4 regions of the Lysinibacillus sp. HST-98 genome follow, and region 4 is predicted to be linked to each of the others. Evidence: riboswitches for the same ligand, from Rfam matches in the RefSeq annotation. Region 4 holds a riboswitch; each other region holds the start of a gene.
What was found. A riboswitch is a leader RNA that binds a small molecule or an ion and turns the genes downstream of it on or off. The one in region 4 is predicted to bind thiamine pyrophosphate.
Positions count from the first base shown of each region.

Region 1: it holds a riboswitch for thiamine pyrophosphate, as region 4 does, so the genes downstream of both, thiT (energy-coupled thiamine transporter ThiT) here and JIN86_RS00090 (ABC transporter substrate-binding protein) in region 4, are expected to answer to the same signal.
Region 2: it holds a riboswitch for thiamine pyrophosphate, as region 4 does, so the genes downstream of both, thiC (phosphomethylpyrimidine synthase ThiC) here and JIN86_RS00090 (ABC transporter substrate-binding protein) in region 4, are expected to answer to the same signal.
Region 3: it holds a riboswitch for thiamine pyrophosphate, as region 4 does, so the genes downstream of both, thiM (hydroxyethylthiazole kinase) here and JIN86_RS00090 (ABC transporter substrate-binding protein) in region 4, are expected to answer to the same signal.

Region 1 covers NZ_JAENHX010000012.1:79,308-84,344, forward strand. Annotated here, with positions in the region: gene JIN86_RS20910 (AAA family ATPase) at 1-2,153, shown strand, start outside; gene JIN86_RS23835 (hypothetical protein) at 2,194-2,316, opposite strand; gene JIN86_RS20915 (magnetosome magnetite crystal formation protein family) at 2,372-2,695, opposite strand; TPP riboswitch at 2,821-2,928, shown strand; gene thiT (energy-coupled thiamine transporter ThiT) at 3,063-3,623, shown strand; gene map (type I methionyl aminopeptidase) at 3,786-4,541, shown strand; gene JIN86_RS20930 (hypothetical protein) at 4,571-5,037, opposite strand, start outside.
Region 2 covers NZ_JAENHX010000011.1:140,987-146,023, forward strand. Annotated here, with positions in the region: gene JIN86_RS20470 (methyl-accepting chemotaxis protein) at 1-765, shown strand, start outside; gene JIN86_RS20475 (AEC family transporter) at 877-1,806, shown strand; TPP riboswitch at 1,867-1,981, shown strand; gene thiC (phosphomethylpyrimidine synthase ThiC) at 2,121-3,899, shown strand; gene JIN86_RS20485 (catalase) at 4,022-5,037, opposite strand, start outside.
Region 3 covers NZ_JAENHX010000001.1:943,835-948,871, forward strand. Annotated here, with positions in the region: gene sppA (signal peptide peptidase SppA) at 1-567, opposite strand, end outside; gene mbcS (acyl-CoA synthetase MbcS) at 754-2,337, opposite strand; TPP riboswitch at 2,528-2,625, shown strand; gene thiM (hydroxyethylthiazole kinase) at 2,709-3,476, shown strand; gene thiD (bifunctional hydroxymethylpyrimidine kinase/phosphomethylpyrimidine kinase) at 3,464-4,288, shown strand; gene thiE (thiamine phosphate synthase) at 4,278-4,922, shown strand; gene JIN86_RS04750 (alpha/beta-type small acid-soluble spore protein) at 4,994-5,037, opposite strand, start outside.
Region 4 covers NZ_JAENHX010000001.1:15,300-20,336, forward strand. Annotated here, with positions in the region: gene JIN86_RS00080 (ABC transporter permease) at 1-729, opposite strand, end outside; gene JIN86_RS00085 (thiamine-binding protein) at 729-1,019, opposite strand; gene JIN86_RS00090 (ABC transporter substrate-binding protein) at 1,021-2,016, opposite strand; TPP riboswitch at 2,172-2,282, opposite strand; gene parC (DNA topoisomerase IV subunit A) at 2,391-4,829, opposite strand; gene parE (DNA topoisomerase IV subunit B) at 4,826-5,037, opposite strand, start outside.

The DNA of each region.
Region 1 (5,037 bases), on a different contig from region 4:
CAAAGGAGAAGGAGATTGCTTTAGCAGAACAAGCAGAGCGACTTGTGCTGCTCGAACAACAATGCAAGGATTTACGTGCTGAACTGAATGTAAAGAAACTAGCTTTTCAACAAGCAAAGGTTAAGCAACAGCAGTCACAAGAAAAGTTGCAAGAAGCACAAGAAAAATATGAGATGGAGCAGGCTAAAGAATCTGAACGACAGCAAATCTTACAGCAGGAAATGCAGATGCTAGCGCTATTGCCGAAATTTGAAGCCTATGAAAACAATATACAACAGCTGCAAATAGCAGAGCAATATGCTGAAAATGCAAAACGAGCAGTAAATGATAACCTCAAACTTTTGGAAAATGAACAAGAGCAATTCCAGCATTTTTCTCGATCGTTAGAAGGCTATGAAAAACAGGTTGAACCCTATGAAAGCTATTTAGACCAATTACCGAAACTACGGGAACAAGTTGCTTTAATCAAGCAAGCGGAGAAATATGAACATGCCGTAGAGTTAGCTAAGCAGGATGTAGTTGCTTTAGACAGTCTCTATCAAGAAAGTAAAGAGGCTCTTCAACTTTTGCAGCAACGATGGCTGACGAGTCAAGCTAGTATTTTAGCAGAACAACTGAAGGAAGGAGAACCCTGTCCTGTTTGTGGTAGTATGACACATCAGAAAGCGCACAATGAGCAACTGGAAGTTATTGAGCTTGCTCAAGTGGAAGCATTAAGAGCGAAGGCATCATCAGACGAGCGTAAGTATTTAGAGAAAGAGGCATTTTTAGCATCAGCGCAGCAACTTCTTCAAGATACATGGCAACAACTTGAGGCGCAGCATATTAAACAAGAAGACCAATCACAGATCACCGCTACTTTACATGAAGTGGAACAAGAGATTGCTGCATTAAAAATTATTCAACATCAATTAGCTGATGTGCGATTGAAAATAAAGCATCAGCATGATCGAATAGAACAGCTACGAAATAAACATATGAAGCTAGAGCAATATTTAGCAGAGCAGATAAAAGAATGGACAAAATTACAAGCGGTTGTAGACGAACAACTTAAGCAGATGCCCCCTAATTTACCAACTTTACAGCAATTAAAGCAACAACTTAATGAAGTTAGCAAACAGAAAGAAGAGCTTCAAAAAAGTTGGCAAGTGAGTCAAGAAAATTTGCATGCAGCAAAGGAAACGGCTAGCAATGCAACACTAACTGTAGAAATTGCCAAACAGTCCTTTGAGGAATTACAGCTTAAAATGAATGAAAAGCTTCAGCAATTTACAGCAAATATGCAAGAATTAGGGTTCGAAAGCTATGAGGCTTATGCTACTGCTAAACGGAGTGCCATACAATTAGATGCACTTCGAAAAGCATGCAGTGACTATACTTTACAAGTGCACACGTTGCAAATCCAGATTACCGAAGGGGCTACCTATCTTCAAGGGAAAGAGAAGCAAGATTTAGAGGCAATGGAAGCAAGAGTAGAACAGCATCGAGTTTCCTATGAGGAAGCATTTAAACGTTTGCAACAGATGAATGGCTTTATACAAGCATGCCAAGGCTTTAGTGAAAAGGTGGAAGAAATAGCGAAAGAGCTTCATTTACTTGAACAAGAAGCAGGGCGAGTAAAGGAGCTCTATGGATTATTAAATGGACAAAACTCGAAAAAGCTATCCTTTGAGCGTTATATACAAATTAACTACTTAGATCAAATTACAGAAGCTGCCAATATACGTCTGTATCATTTATCAAACGGTCAATTTGAGCTTAGACGTTCAGATAGATTAGAAAAGCATGCGAAGCAAAGTGGCCTTGGTCTTGATGTTTATGATGCTTTTACAGATCAATTACGAGATGTCAAAACTTTATCAGGTGGCGAAAAATTTAATGCTTCGTTGAGCCTTGCATTGGGGATGGCAGATGTGATTCAAAGCTACCAAGGTAATATTCATATTGAAACGATGTTTATTGATGAGGGCTTTGGCTCGCTCGATGAGGAATCACTAAATAAAGCAATCGATACATTAATTGATTTGCAGGATTCTGGTCGTATGATTGGCGTTATTTCGCATGTGCCTGAATTGAAATCCGCGATGCCAGCAGTTTTACATGTGGAAAAAACATTAAATGGCCATAGTCAAACCCATTTTGAAGTGAAATAAAACGAAGGCGTATTTCCTCTAAAAGGAATACGCCTTCGTTTTATTTTTTTCGGGTTGTGGTTGTAGGCGTTGTGCCCTTTTTTGCAGCCATTACTTTTTTTACGATAGGAATAACAATAGGTGCTAACTTAACGGCAGTTTTTACAACGTTTGATACTTTCATCCCAAAACAGCTCCTTTTACAATTACTACTACCTGTTTCTCTTAAAAATAAAACATTAACGGATAACACGAACAGCCTGAATTATATTCCAAATCACAATACCGAGTGAGACGAGGGCATAGATGGCGAATGAAGCAAACCAAATAATCATCATCGTCTTGTTATTGGAGGTTGGATCTAAACTAAATGTAGAAAAAACAAAGACAATAAAGAATAGAATGCCAAAAACAAAAGGTATTAAATGAGAGACAAGTGCACGAATCGAATGGCTTTTTACATCACTGTCTTTTGTCACGAAATATACAATTAATGGAACGATAAAAGGGGCGAAGAAAATACTAAGATAACTAAAGGCAGCTAAAATTTTTTGATTCTCCATAGTTGTATCTCCTTTTTAAATATTTACGCATGAAAAACAGCAAAGTTTCAAAAAAATGATGTATGGAAGGTTGTAATCCTTCAATCCTTTGCGTACAATGAGATTGTTCAAATAAATTCAGATGTAACGACCACAAGGGGAGCTGATGATGTCAGCTGAGACTGGGCACGTAATGCCTTGACTCTTCGAACCTGTAAGTTAATGCTTGCGTAGGGATGTGGATAGAAACCGACACTTGTACGATGTGAGGCTCTGTCCTGACATCGTTTTTTCGTCCTTAAAGGAAAAAAGGTGTCAAAAAGAGACATATCAGCGCTTTTCTATTCCTGCTCTTGTATCCTACATCGGAACAAAGGAGAGAATATGTATGGACAAAAAAAGACTATTAATGCTAGTGGAGATTGCGATTTTTGCAGCGATTGGTCTCGTACTGGATCAGGTTTCCTTTAAAGTATGGGCACAAGGCGGCTCAGTTAGTCTTGTTATGGTACCAATTATGTTAATAGCATTTCGCTGGGGCTTAGTAGCTGGGCTAACAACTGGATTACTCGTAGGTGTAATGCAAACCATGTTTGGTGCTACGATTGTGCATTGGCTACAAGGATTCCTGGATTATGGCGTTGCTTTTACTGTTGTAGGATTAGCGGCGGTTGTACGTGGACCAGTGTTAGACGCTGCTAAACATATGAACAAAACAAAAATGGCACTTTATATAATCATAGGTACCGTTTTCGCAGGCTTCTTACGATACACAGCACATACAATTGCTGGTGCTGTATTTTTTGCCGAATATGCGGGTGACCAAAATGCATGGATCTATTCCATCATCTACAATGGTACATATATGCTACCAGCAACCATTTTAACGGCGATCGTTGGTGTTCTTTTATTCACAGCCGCTCCACAATTAATGCAAAGAAAAGCTTAATGCTAGTCCCTTCACGTGAGTGGAGGGACTTTTTTATCGTGAATAGCTCTTTTAGCACTTTGCAAAGTAGGAAAGCATACAATATTTAAAGCGTTTATCGTTATACCCATAAAAAGTTATGTTATATTAAAGAATAGATATTAGATGAAAGGGACGTTATACATGATTGTAAAAACGCAAGAAGAGATTGAAGCTTTTAAAAAAATAGGACGCATTTGTGCTGAGATTCGTGAAGCGATGAAAGCTGCAACAAAGCCAGGAGTTACAACACTTGAGCTTGATGAAATTGCTGGTCGCATGTTTGCAGAGGCTGGCGCTATTTCAGGACCAAAGGGAGAATATGATTTTCCAGGGTATACATGTATTAGTGTCAATGAAGAAGTAGCACATGGTATTCCAGGAAAGCGTGTTATTCAAGAAGGAGATATCGTAAATATTGATGTTTCTGGCTCTTTAAATGGCTATTTTGCTGACACAGGTATTTCATTTGTTGTGGGTGATGGCTATGAGGACAAAGAAAAGCTTTGCCGTGTTGCTAAAAGTGCCTTTGATCGAGCAATGACAAAAGTAAAGGCTGGATCTAAATTAAATCAAATTGGTAAAGCTGTTGAACGCGAGGCAAATGCTAATGGGTTAACTGTTATTATGAATTTAACAGGTCATGGCTTAGGTCAATCTTTACATGATGAACCAAACCATATTTTAAATTATTACGATGCATGGGATTCTACTATTATGAAAGAAGGTATGGTCCTTGCGGTTGAGCCATTTATCTCAGCAAATGCAGAGCATATCGTAGAAGCAGGTGATGGTTGGACATTCGTGACGCCTGATAAATCACTTGTAGCTCAAATCGAACATTCAGTCATTGTAACAAAAGATAAACCAATTATCTTAACGTCATTAGACGAAGAATAGGATGCAATGAAAAAATCCTGCTAACCAAATTATTTTTGGTAGGCAGGATTTTTTTTAATAAATAAAATGCCAACAAAGAGAACACCGCATAAAAATAAAGCGGCTGTAGTGACAAGTAGCTCATCAAAACCATTATGTATGGCGATTCCAATATAAGCCCAAATAAAAACACTTGGATACATAACATCAAAGTGATGGAAACGGATATGTAGCGCAATGGCTCCTCCTAAAGTAAGTAAAATCACTGCCCAAAGAGGCGTACTAAGACCAAAGCCGTTCCAACCATAAGCCGTTAACGTAAAGCTTGTATTTGTGATAAAAATAAATGTCATCCATGCTAAATAAATAGAGAAAGGAATACGACCAAACAAGGATTTGTTCTGAAGAGGGTACGTATTATACAACATAAACAAATACAAGACTAAGAGTAATGTAATGCCAAGAGAAACAATAAATAACTCATGGTGCCAGACATATATCATTAATGCTTGTAATA
Region 2 (5,037 bases), on a different contig from region 4:
TATCGAATGATGGATTTATCAGATCAGATTGATGCGATTACGGCTCTTTCTAATGAAATGGATGAGCTATCTCATAAAACAGGTGTAACAACAGAAAAAGGATTGCTTGAGGTTGAAAGTTTAAGAGAGCGTAATATGGAGACAAATGAAATGAATGGGCGTATCCAGCAGCAAATGGAATCATTAGCTTCTAATATTGCCAATATTAATCAGATTATTGCTTCGATCCAAAGCATTACCGAGCAGACTAATCTGCTAGCTTTAAATGCAAGTATTGAGGCTGCACGTGCTGGTGAGCATGGTAAAGGATTTGCTGTAGTTGCAGAGGAAGTTAGAAAGCTAGCAGAACAATCTAAAAATGAAACAGAAATTATTAAGAGTACAGTAGAAAGCATTCTTGAAAATTCTCAGCAGACAGTTGCTGTGATTGCATCTAATGCAGATTTAATGCAATCTCAAAATGAGTCAGTACAAAGCACGCAACTAGCATTTAAAGATAGCAGTGACTTGTCAGGTTCAATTGCAAATTCTATTAGTGAATTAATGAATAAACTATCTAGCATGTTAGAGCATAAAAATCAGGCAATCATGGCGATCCAAAGTATTTCGGCTATTTCAGAGCAAACAGCAGCCTCTGCGGAACAAGTAAGTGCTTCTGCAATGGATCAACAAGCAGAATTACAAAAAGTAGCAGAGTCTATTCAAAATATGAACGATATTTCAAACGAGCTACAAGAAGTTGTAAATCGATTTAAGCTTGTTTAAAAGCAAAGGCTGCCTTCAATATAGAGGCAGTCTTCTTTTATTGTGAAAGTCAGCGAAATTGACCTAGAAGGAATTCAACACTACTATTCACACTGAGAGGGGGACATTGATATGATGTATCTCGGAATGATTTTCTTTCAAATTGTTGTACCTATTTTAGTGTTACTTGTAATAGGCGCTATCCTACAAAAGAAATTTCGCTTTAATTTAAAAGCATTGTCTCAGCTTATTACATATTGCTTTATGCCGGCAGCTGTTTTTGTAAATTTATATGAAACACATGTGGAGTTATCGGTACTGGGAGAGGTCGGATTATTTATTGTACTCTTTATCGGTAGTCAAATGTTACTCAGTCATTTTATGGCAAAAGGGCTAGGTTTAGCTAGAACAGAGGCAGCTGTCTTTAAAAATAGTGTGGTGCTTATTAACTCGGGCAATTACGGTATTCCGGTGGCTCAAATGATATTTGCCACGCAACCTATTGGAGTAGCCATTCAGGTCATGCTCGTAATCTTTCAAAATATGACTACGTACACATATGGTTTATACAATTTAATTTCTTCTACAAAGTCAGGTATGACAATCATCAAGGATTTCTTTAGAATGCCTATTATTCATGCGCTGATTATAGGTGTCGCTATGAATTATTTTGATATCGGTATTCCACAGTTTATCAAAATTCCAGTAGAACATGTAGCAGATGGATTTATTGCTGTGGCCTTAATTACTTTAGGTGCGCAATTATCACAACTAGAGATGAAATCAATGTTTAATAAAACTGTCTTTATCAGCTGTTTTACGCGATTAATTATTGGACCATCTGTTGCATTAGCCATTATTTATATATTGGGATTAGATGGAGTCGTCGCACAATCACTGTTTATAGCTAGTGCCTTTCCAACATCCCGTAATAGTTCTAGTCTAGCATTGGAATATGATGTAGAATCAGCAACAGCCGCGCAAGCTGTTTTATTTTCAACCATTGTAAGCTGTATAACGGTAACCATTGTGATCTATTTTGCGGAAGTATTATTTACCTAGTAAGATAAAAAATAACTTCCATCTCTTAGTATTATCTGCTACACTAGCATCAAACTAAATAGTATTAACTAGGGGAGTCTGATGAGTCAGGCTGAGAGGGGAACGCTACAAAGTTTCTTGACCCTTTGGACCTGATCTGGCTCATACCAGCGTGGGAAAGTTAAGAAGCTATTGCAGAGTATGCAATCAATAGACCTTTACATTCGTGGCCGGATCCAAATAATTATTTTGGATTCGGCCTTTATTTTTGGATTGTTGGGGTGAGCTAGAATCGGTCCTTAGATTAAAATAAATTTAAGGGAGAGAAGTAGCTCATGTCAGCAATTAGTGAAAAGAATATTACCATTATGTCTAGCTTTGAAGGAAGTAAAAAAGTATATGTGGAAGGATCACGCCCAGATATTCTAGTACCTATGCGAGAAATTGCATTAAGTCCAACAACAGGCAGTTTTGGAAATGAAGAAAATGCTCCTATTCGAGTATATGATACGAGTGGGCCCTATACAGATCCAGCCTACCAAGTAGATATTACGAAAGGTTTACCTGCCTTACGAAATGCATGGATTCAAGAGCGAGGGGATGTAGAAGCATATGAGGGACGCTCCATTAAACCGGAGGATAATGGCTTTCGTCATGTTGATGACCCGCGTATTCAAGAAAATGTCTTCCCTGAGTTGGCGAGAAAGCCTTTGCGTGCTAAAAAAGGTAAAAATGTGACACAGCTTCACTATGCACGAAAGGGGATTATAACGCCTGAAATGGAGTTTGTAGCGATTCGTGAAAATATGAATCCTGAATTTGTACGTTCAGAAATTGCAGCTGGACGAGCTATAATGCCTTCTAATATTAATCACCCTGAGGCAGAGCCAATGATTATTGGGCGTAATTTTCATGTAAAGATCAATGCGAATATCGGGAATTCTGCTGTATCTTCTTCCATTGCAGAAGAAGTTGAGAAAATGACCTGGGCAACTCGATGGGGCGCAGATAATATTATGGATCTATCGACTGGTAAACATATTCATACAACTAGAGAATGGATTATTCGAAATGCTGCAGTGCCAGTGGGAACAGTGCCAATTTATCAGGCTTTAGAAAAGGTAAATGGTGTAGCAGAGGATTTAACGTGGGAGGTTTATCGTGATACTCTCATTGAACAAGCTGAGCAGGGTGTGGATTACTTCACCATTCATGCAGGTGTCCTTTTACGCTATGTACCACTAACAGCAAATCGTGTGACAGGTATTGTATCTCGAGGGGGCTCTATCATGGCACAGTGGTGTTTATATCATCATCAAGAGAATTTCCTGTATACACACTTTGAGGAAATTTGTGAAATTATGAAAGCTTATGATGTTGCTTTTTCCTTAGGTGATGGTTTACGCCCCGGCTCAATTGCAGATGCCAATGATGAGGCGCAATTTGCAGAGCTTGAAACACTAGGCGAGCTAACACAAATTGCTTGGCAGCATGACGTTCAGGTGATGGTTGAAGGACCAGGTCATGTACCAATGCATCTGATTAAAGAAAACATGGACAAGCAATTAGAGGTTTGTAAGGAAGCGCCCTTCTATACATTAGGACCACTCACAACAGATATTGCTCCAGGTTATGACCACATTACATCAGCCATTGGGGCAGCCATGATTGGATGGTTTGGTACAGCGATGCTTTGTTATGTGACTCCAAAAGAGCATCTTGGTTTACCAAATCGCGAGGACGTTCGTGTGGGCGTTATCACTTATAAAATTGCTGCACATGCTGCTGATTTAGCAAAAGGTCATCCAGGTGCACAACAACGAGACGATGCACTGTCTAAAGCGCGCTTTGAGTTCCGTTGGCGTGATCAATTCAATCTGTCCCTAGATCCAGAGCGTGCAGTAGAATATCATGATGAGACACTGCCAGCAGAGGGAGCAAAAACAGCACACTTTTGTTCTATGTGCGGGCCTAAATTCTGTAGCATGAGAATTTCACAGGACATTCGTAATTATGCGAAAGATAAGGATTTGAATACGACTGAAGCGATCCATCAAGGTATGAAGGAAAAGGCAGAGGAGTTTAAAAAAGCAGGCAGTCAAATTTACCAATAATGAAAGAAAAGGCTTATGTCAAAAAATAGACATAGGCCTTTTCTTAATCGAAAAACTCCATGTGAATAGTAGATTCACATGGAGTAAAAGTTGGATTTGGATATCAATAATAAAGTGGAATATTAAACGTTTGTTGGTTGTTTTACATATGGGTTTGTAAGGTCCATACCTTCTAAGGAAAGACCCATCGCTTTAGCGACACCTTCACCATATGCTGGGTCAGCTAGATAGCAGTGAAGAATGTGACGGCGTTTGATGAATTCTTCAACAGAAGCCATATCATTCGCGGTATTTTCAAATAGACGTTGTTGCTCTTCCGCAGTCAATAGACGGAATAGTTTACCTGGTTGCTCAAAGTAATTATTATCGTCTTCACGGAAGTCATGAATACCTGCATGACCATCAATGCGTAATTCAGGCTCTTTATGGTCTAAATTATGCTCCCACTCGCCATAGCTATTTGGTTCATAGCTTAATGTCGAACCGAGATTGCCATCAAAGCGCATTGCTCCATCGCGGTGGAAAGTACGGAATGGACATTTTGGTGCGTTGACAGGAAGCATATAGTGATTTACACCAAGACGATAGCGTTGTGCATCCGCATATGCAAAGATACGCCCTTGTAACATTTTATCTGGGGAGAAGCTGATACCAGGAACAATGTTAGAAGGTGCAAATGCGGCTTGTTCAACTTCTGCAAAGTAATTGTCTGGATTTTTGTTTAACTCGAACTCACCTACAGGAATTAATGGGAAGTCTTTTTTATACCATACCTTTGTTAAATCAAATGGGTTGTATGGTAGCTCACGAGCTTGTTCCTCTGTCATTACCTGAATGTACATTTTCCATTTAGGGAAATCTCCTTTTTCAATTGCTTCATATAAATCACGTTGTGAAGATTCACGGTCTTGACCAATAATCTCATTCGCCTCGGCACCAGTTAAGTTCTTAATGCCTTGCTCTGTACGGAAGTGGAATTTAACCCAAACACGTTCATTATTAGCATTGATAAAGCTATACGTATGAGAACCAAATCCGTGCATATTACGGTAACTAGCTGGAATACCACGGTCAGACATAACAATTGTCACTTGGTGAAGTGCTTCAGGTAATGAAGTCCAGAAATCCCAGTTAGAAT
Region 3 (5,037 bases), 930 kb from region 4:
GACCCCTACTTTTTCAGCAAGCTCTTGATAGTTAATAGATTGCATGATAACACCAATAGAACCTGTGATTGTATCACGATGGGCAAATATTTTATCTGCTGGTGCCGAAATATAATAACCACCTGAAGCTGCCATAGAATCCATTGATACATAAATTGGAATTTGTCGTTCTTCTTTAATTTTTAGTAGCTTTTTATAGATATCTGCAGATTCCTTTACACCACCACCTGGTGAATTAACGCTTAAAACAACACCCTGTATGGACTCATCATATAAAATATTATCTAATTGTTCTAAGAAAAATTGATGATCATAGGCAACTGGTTGCCACAATGTACTTGAGCCGATATCTTGAATCGTTCCATCTACCTTTAAATAAGCAATTCGCTTATCAAAATTTTCACCTTCAATGACATTTTCATATACATCTAAGCTATTACCTGCCATTAAGCTATCAAAATTACCTAGGAAATCCGCTTTAAATAGCGCAAAAATGGTATTAATTCCTAACGAAAATAATAAGAGAATACCTGCCACTACTAAAGCAACCCACCTTTTTACATTCATGTCTTTCCGCCTCCTCAACACGTAATACGTATGACTTGCCAATTTGTTTCATTTTTTATGCAATAATTAAACAAAAAAGCTTTACACTATGTATTTCCTCATATTACCTTACCTAAAAAAAATAAAAAAATCAAAGTCCATCCCTTTGATGAACTTTGATTTTCGACATTATTTCCTAGGAAATGATTATAATTGGAGGTGTTTGATTTCATGTTGTCGTAATTCGACACGTCTAATTTTCCCAGAAGATGTTTTCGGTAGCTCCTCTACAAATTCAATAGCACGTGGATATTTATAAGGAGCGGTTAATGATTTCACATGACTTTGGAGTGTTTGAATAAGCGCTTCATCACCTTTTTCACCATTGCGCAGAACAATAAATGCCTTGACAATATTTCCCCTTACTTTATCAGGGCTCGCAATAACAGCAGCCTCTTTTACGGTTGGATGTTTCATTAAAGCATCCTCTACTTCAAAAGGGCCAATTGTATAGCCTGAGGATATAATAACATCGTCTCCTCTACCATCAAACCAAAAGTAGCCATCTTCATCTTTATAGGCACGATCTCCTGTAATATACCAATCCCCTCGAAATTGTAAATTTGTACGTTCAGGATCATTTAAATATTTTTTAAAGAGGGCTGGTGTTTCACGATGAACAGCAATATCACCAACTTCTCCGATTGTAACGGGTTTGCCCACATCATTAATAATTTCAACAGTGTTGCCAGGAGTAGGTTTTCCCATAGAGCCAACTCTTGCTTCCATCCCTACCATTGTGCCTACTAATAATGTATTTTCCGTTTGTCCATAGCCATCTCGCACTTGTAATTTAAATGTTTCCAAGAATACTCTAATGACCTCACTATTTAATGGCTCACCAGCTGATACAGCTTGGCGAATTGCACTTAAATCATACTCATGTAAATTATCAAGCGCTGCCATAAAACGATATTCAGTTGGTGTACAGCATAGTACATTGATTTTGAATCTCTGAAGCAATGCTAAATAAGAAGCTGCTTCAAATTTACCTTTGTAAACAAATGCAGTAGCTCCACTGCCTAAAGTAGCTAGAAACGGACTCCATATCCATTTTTGCCAGCCTGGTGCTGCAGTCGCCCAAACAATATCATTTTCTTGTACACCCAACCAATGTGGTGCTGTTGTTCGTAAATGAGCATAGCCCCAACTATGCGTATGCACTGCTGCTTTTGGATTTCCTGTTGTTCCACTTGTATAGGCTAAAAATGCATTGTCTGTGCTTTTTGTTGGGATAGGATTTATGTAGGTTGTAGATTGATTATGCATTTTTTCAAGTATGTTCTGCCAAGGTTTATGTGCATTCCCTATGACAAATTGTTGGATGTCTTGTAAATTCCCTACTTTATCGAACTGTTCAATATAGGGTTCAAATGCAATAACCGCTTTAGCATTTGCATGATGAATTCGATACTCAATATCCTTTGTTCTTAACATTTCAGAACTTGGAATAATAGTTAAACCCGCTTTTAATGCAGCAATATACACAATATATGCTTCCACTGAACGTGGTACCATCACTAAAATGACATCACCTTTCTTTAAACCTTGCTTGGTGAATACATGTGCTGCTTGATTCGCTTTTTCCAATAAATGTGCATATGTAATACATTGGATGTCTTGGTTTTCTTCATAAATGATTAAAGCATTTTTGGTTGCATCCTGAGCATATTTTTCAATTTCCTCTACTATGTTATACCATTCTGGTGCAACTAAATCTTGTCTTTTCATGGCAATTGCCCCCTTTTGTTATGACACATTATAAAACTCTTTTTTCAGCATTTTCAATGGTTTGTGCTTAATTTCGGTAAAGTCATGACAACTATCATACTCTCCTATATGGCATCGGTCACATTTTATCTATAGGAAAACTTGCTATTGAATACAAATGAAAAGTATGGTACATTTTGGTCAACTAAAAGCAAGATTGCAGGGGGACTCATAAGAGTTGAGAAGGTAAAACCTGACCCTTTGAACCTGTTAGTTAATACTGACGTAGGGAGCAATAAACATCGTTTTTCAGATGAAAGGCTCTTTTCGTGCATTTTTACACAAAAAGAGCCTTTTTGCATGCTTACGTCCATCCCTAAAGGAGGACTACAATGATTTTTCAAACAATTCGTCAACAGCAACCACTTATCCATTGTATAACCAATTATGTAGTGGCAAATTTTCAAGCAAATGGTTTATTAGCGATAGGTGCTTCACCAGTAATGGCCGATGACTGCCAGGAGGTAGAGGAGATGGTGGCCATTGCTCAAGCATTATTAATTAATATTGGAACACTTAACGATCGCACAAAAAGTGCCATGTTATTAGCAGGTGAAAAAGCCAATAAACTTGGTATTCCTGTTATTTTAGATCCTGTCGGAGTTGGAGCCACAACTTATCGTAAGGAAACCGTAAGATACTTACTGGAAAACATACACTTTGCCGTGATTCGCTGTAATCTCGGCGAGCTAGCAGCAATAGTTGGTGTAAATTGGCAACAAAAAGGTGTCGATAGTGGTCATGGCACTATCGCTATGGAATTAGAAGCCACATCATTGGCTCAACGCTATCAATGCATTGTTATTGTCACAGGAGAACGCGATTTTATAACAGATGGCAAGCATAGCCAATGGATCGCTGGTGGTCATCCACAAATAATAGAAGTAACGGGTACAGGTTGTTTACTTAGCGCAATTTGTGGCGCAGCCTATAGTGTAAGCCATAATCCTTACCAACAATTAATGGAAACACTTACTTACTATAAAAAAGCAGGTGTACTGGCATCCGCATTTACTGCAGACATTGGTGATTTTCAAATAGCCTTACTCAATGCTATACATCGCTTATCAAAGGATGGTGCAGCTTCATGCATATTGTAACAACAATCGCTGGCTCAGATAGTGGTGGTGGAGCGGGTATACAGGCTGATTTAAAAACATTTCAGGAATTAGAAGTGTTTGGTACTTCTGTGATTACTGCTTTAACTGCTCAAAATACTTTGGGTGTAACAGGTGTTTGCCCGATTGACGTTTCCTTTATAAAAAAACAATTCGAGGCCTTGGTAGAAGATTTTCCAATCGCTGCGATTAAAACCGGAATGCTTTATTCCTCAAATATTATCAAAGCAATTGCACACACGATCAGTGAGCTAAACATTCCACTGATTGTTGATCCGGTGATGATTGCAAAAGGTGGAGAAAGCCTACTACAGCAAGAAGCTATCGATGCCTTATGCTCAACTTTACTACCACTTGCTACGATTGTTACGCCCAATATACCAGAGGCAGAGGCACTTTCGGGGAGAGCTATACATCATGTTGAAGATATGAAAGAAGTAGCTCAAAGCTTGTTACAGCTAGGTGTACAATGTGTCATCATTAAAGGTGGTCATTTAGCAGATCCACTTTATGCCATTGATTATGTATTTTTTAAAAATGGACGTTCTTTTTCGATGCAGTCTCCACGAATCCAAACAAAAAATACGCATGGTACTGGATGTACATTTTCCGCAGCACTTACTGCTTTTCTTGGACAAGGATTTACTCTGGAAAATGCCATTATAGAAGCTAAAAAATATATCCAATTAGCTATTATGTATAATTTATCGATTGGAAATGGTCATGGACCCACTAATCATTTTGCTTATCAACAGCATAAGGAAGCCTGTGAGGTGATTATTCATGAAACGTGAGGATTTGCAGCTTTATTTTATTATGGGTACGAGCAATGTTCCTCCTCAAGAACAACCACTCTATATCCTAGAAAAAGCCTTGCAAGCAGGCATTACAATGTTTCAATTTCGCGAAAAAGGTCCTCACGCGTTAACTGGACTTGCCTATGAACAATTTGCACGCCAATGTCAAAAACTATGTCATCAATATCATGTGCCCTTTATCATTAATGACGATGTTGATCTAGCGATACGACTCGGAGCTGATGGAGTTCATATCGGACAAGATGATTTACCTGTAGGTGTAGCACGTAAAAGAGTTGGGAACATGATTCTTGGTGTATCTGTCCATTGCGAGGAAGAATTGCAAATAGCTATTAACCATCAAGCTGATTATGTTGGTATCGGTCCAATCTTTCCAACATCCTCTAAAAGCGATGCACAACCACCATGTGGCACATCTTTTTTACAGGAGGCTCATTCTCTTTATCCTGAATTACCAATTGTCGCAATTGGTGGAATAAATTTCACAAATGCACATTCTGTATTTCAAACGGGGGTTGATGGTGTTGCTGTTATTTCAGCTATCTGTCAAAGCAAAGATGTTGATTATACAGTAGCTACATTTAGATCTCTAACTCGTATAAATAAATGAACAAATAAACAAACTAAAACCAGTGCCTTTTACGGTCACTGGTTTTAAGTTTATAAATGCTTAATCAGCATTTATTGGTTGTTGTTTGGCATACCTTTTAATTGAGATTCTGCCA
Region 4 (5,037 bases):
CATAAATTTTTCAATTAAACGAATACCGCTAAACAATAGTAAGCTCAAGAGAACAATCGCAAAAATTGCCACAAATACGCGATCTGTACGGAAGGAGGACTGGGCTAGGGTCATGTAAACACCAATACCCTTTTTTGCACCAAGCCACTCCGCAATCACAGCCCCCATCACACTATATGTAGCCGCAATTTTAATGCCTGAAAAAATCGCAGGATAGGCATAAGGCCATTCCAACTTCCAAAAGGTTTGTGCCTTTGTAGCACCAACCATGTCAAAATAATGCTTTAATGCTGGAGCTGTTTGTCTAAATCCATCCATCGCTGCAATGACAATCGGGAAAAAGCACACAAGACAGATAATGATAAGCTTCGGTAATAAGCCAAAGCCAAACCAAATAATAAGTAGCGGTGCCAAGACTAGAATAGGAACATTCTGCGACATAATAAGAATTGGATAAAACAGTTCTCGAATAAAATTAAATCGATGTAACACTACTGCCACCGTTAGCCCACAAGCGATGCCAATGGCCAAACCTAGTAGAGCTAGCTGTACCGTAGCAAATGCATGTGGTAGAAAGGTTTGATACGACTGGATGGCCTCCGATAAAATACTACTTGGTGCGGGTAATAACCAATGAGGAACTTCAGCGAACCGCACGATTAGTTCCCATATGAATAAGAGGAAGGCGATAAAAATTATCGTCCTTCCCTTCTGTAATGCACGTTTCATTACTGATATTTCTCCGTTAATGTATCCATCGTAATACCCGTTGGCTGATATAAAATTTTCACTTGTGTAATGACATTGATGGCACCAAGCTCGATCATCTTCTCATTCATTTTTTCAATGATTTGGAGCAATGTTGAAAGCTCACCTTCCATCGTTGTTTCCAATGGATGTACCTCATATTTCACCCCAGAAGCATCGATCACCGCAATTGCTGCATCTACATACGGTATAACATCTTCATATTTCTCTGTCTTCGGAATGATTTGTACACTGATTAATGAATTTGCCATCTTATTTGGCCTCCTTTTTAGGTAAGAACTCATTAGTAAAGGCTTTTTTCGCATCAAATTCGCCCTCTAGTACTTGATTGCTAGACATCCATTTCGCATAATTTTCCCACACAGAAAGCTTTTGCTCTCCCCATTGCTTGGCATCATCCTGGTATTTATCAGCCAGCCATTCCTGACTTTTATGCACTAACACTTTATCTAAATCAGGGGCAACTTCGATTAAAATATCCGCCGCTTCACTTGGGTTTTCAATTGCGTATTCATAGCCCTTCGCTGCCGCTGCCACAAAGGCTTTGACTACATCGGGGTTGTCCTGTATCATTTTTTCATTTGTAGCTAAAACGGGCGTATAATAATCTAATTGATCACTATACTCTGTAAGATATAGCATATTAATCTTTTCCCCACGTAGCTCAGCCTCAATACCAGTCCATGCATAATAAATCCAAGCAAAATCAATGTCTTTTTCCATCATTGTGAAGAAATCTAAATCCCCAGCATTGACAATATCTAGCTTATTAATATCTGCCTTTTCTTTTTGCATTAGTGATTGTAAGACAGCTTGCTCTAATGGCGCACCCCAACCACCATAGGTTTTACCTTCAAAATCCTTTGGCGATGTAATGCCCTTTGAAGCAATAGAAGCAAAGCCAGATGTATTATGCTGTATAATTGCTGCGATTGAGACCAGCGGCACATTCTGTACTCGTGCCTGTGTTATGCCTTCCTGATAGCTCACGCCAAAATCTGCCTTGCCAGAAGCAACAAGCTGATCTGCGCCCGCCTCACCAGGCATAATAATATCAACATCTAAGCCCTGTTCCTCAAAATAACCGAGTTTTTTCGCAACATATAGTCCTGTATGATTTGTATTCGGCGTCCAATCCAGTACCACAGACACCTTTTTCAGCTTGTCAACAGCCTGCTTATCCTCCTTGTCACTACAGCCTGCTAATGTTAATAGTGCTACCATTAGAATAAATAACCATTTCTTCATGCAAAAGCCTCCCAGTTTGTAATATGAAAGTGTTCATGAATGAATGTTGTCACCAAAAGAAAGCGTATATACAATGTTGGCAAGTTGTTGCTCGAAACATAAAAAAACGCCTAGGATTCCTCCCAGACGTATCGCAATCAATCTTCAAAACTTTGCTTTTTTGAATAGATGTTCCCTACGCTGGTACGAGCCAAATCAGGTTCAAAGGGTCAGCGTCTTTCGGACACAATCTCAGCTAGCAATTACTAGCCCCCCTACATTCTTTCGCTATGAACTTTTCGATGATTATTATACCCATAGTTTCACTTAAATGACAAGGTGCTATTTTTGAAAAGAGCTTAAAGCCCAGCACTCCTAAGAGACTGGGCATTCTTTTAGCTTGGTTTCTGTTCTTTTTTGGCTGTGACAACATGAGAGATTGCCCCATCTGTTGCAATATCCACTTTAAATGAACCGTTGGAATGGCGATCCGCACGAGACAATGCTTGCACGTCTATCACCTCTTGAACACCTTTTTCAGTTTCAATCACAACCTGCTCCCCGTCTGTTGCTTGAACAACTGCCACAATTCGGTGAGGGTTAGCTTTTAACTCCGTTAATACTTTTAGTCCACGTTTTGCACGACCTGCTACTTCAACTTCAGCGACATTCATTTTCTTCACGGCACCACGCTGTGTCACAATCACTACATATTGGGTAACATCAGGCTGTAATACATTGACGCCAACTAAGGCTTCTCCATCTTTTAGTGTGATCCCTTTCACACCGCCTGTTTTCACACCTGTCACAGGTAGTTCCTCCATTGGGAAACGAATCGCATAGGCTGTATCCGTTGTGAGCATCAGCTCCACGCCATCTGTTACAAACGAGGCATAGATCATCGCATCACCAGCCTTGACGTTCATCGTTTTAATAGGCTTTGAATAACGTGTCACTGCATAGTCTGCGAGTGGTGAGCGCTTAATTTGACCATCTTTTGTGGCTGTGAAGACATACGTATTTGGCTGTTCAAATGTTTCGAAGCCATAAACCGCAATAATCGATTCATCTTCCCCTGTTGGGACAATACTTGAAATATGCTGGCCGAGATCCTTCCAGCGTATATCAGGCAGCTCATGAACAGGCTGATAAATATAATTGCCTCGATTTGTGAACAGCAATAGATGGTGCTGTGTATTTAAGTTTGCTTCATACAATAAATAATCTGAATCCTTCATGGCAAAATCTTGCCCATTTGAAGCGGCATGAGAACGTGTGGATGTGCGTTTAATATAACCATCCTTCGTTACTGTTACGACAACCTCCTCACTTGGCACAAGGACATCCAATGTAATTTTAATTTCTTCAATTTCTTGCTCAATCTTCGAGCGGCGAGGCTCTGTAAAGCGTTTCTTAATATCAAGCAGCTCTTGTTTAATAACACGCACAAGTTTAGCCTCACTTTGTAGAATCCCCTCTAGCTTCGCAATTAACTTATCTAACTCGTCCTGTTCCTGACGAAGCTCTGTAATATCCGTATTCGTTAATCGATATAATTGCAGGCTTACAATGGCCTCTGCCTGTACTTCTGTAAAATCAAACTTCTCTTGTAAATTAAGCTTTGCATCCTTCTTATCATTAGAAGAACGAATCGTCGCAATGACTTCATCTAAAATAGAAAGAGCTTTAATTAATCCATCTACAATATGAGAACGGTCCTTTGCCTTTTGCAAATCATAAATGGAACGGTTTGTTACCACTTCTTTTTGATGGGCAATATACGCATCTAGCAATAATGGTAATGTCATCATCGTAGGACGACGATTATGAATGGCAATCATATTAAAATTATAAGCTACCTGTAAATCCGTTGTTTTAAACAAGTACTGTAAAATTCCTTGTCCTGGTACATCCTTTTTCAGCTCAATTACCACTCGTAAGCCTGTACGGTCTGATTCATCACGAATTTCCGCAATGCCTTCTAGTCGTTTATCTACACGTTGCTCATCAATTTTTTTCACAAGATTCGCTTTATTTACATCATATGGTAACTCAGTGATAACAATTTGCTCTTTACCACCCTTGATTGGTTCAACAACTGCTTGTGCACGGACGATGATTTTACCACGACCTGTTTCATACGCCTTTTTAATGCCATCAACACCTTGAATGATGCCACCCGTTGGGAAATCAGGCCCTTTCATCACCGTCATCAATTCATCTACAGTAACATTAGGCTTGTCTAAGCGCATCAACACAGCATCCAGTACTTCATCTAAGGCATGTGGCGGAATATCTGTCGCATAGCCAGCGGAAATCCCTGTAGAGCCGTTGACTAAAAGGTTAGGAAAACGTGCTGGTAAAACAGTTGGCTCCATATCCTGATCATCAAAGTTTGGCACAAACTCGACCGTTTTCTTGCCAATATCTCGTAGCATTTCAGCAGCAATAGCAGATAGTCTTGCCTCTGTATAACGCATCGCAGCTGGAGGATCGCCATCGACTGACCCATTGTTCCCGTGCATCTCAATGAGCATATGACGTGCCTTCCAATCCTGACTCATCCGTACCATCGCTTCATACACAGAGCTATCGCCGTGCGGATGATAGTTACCAATTACGTTACCCACTGTTTTTGCGGATTTACGGAACGGCTTATCATGTGTGTTGCCCTCCGTAAACATCGCATATAAAATACGGCGCTGTACTGGTTTAAGACCGTCACGTGCATCAGGCAACGCGCGGTCTTGAATAATATATTTACTATAGCGACCAAAACGGTCACCCATCACTTCTTCTAACGGTAAATCTTGGAACTTTTCTGTACTACTCATGCTTGGTCCTCCTCTTGTTGGATGAATTCATTCTCTAGAATGTTAGAATCATCCTCCATACCGAAGTCTACATTGGCTTCGATCCATTTACGACGTGGTTCTACCTTATCGCCCATTAACGTCGTGACACGTCTCTCCGCACGTGCACCATCCTCGATTGTGACACGAATCAATGTCCGTGTTTCAGGGTTCATCGTTGTGTCCCATA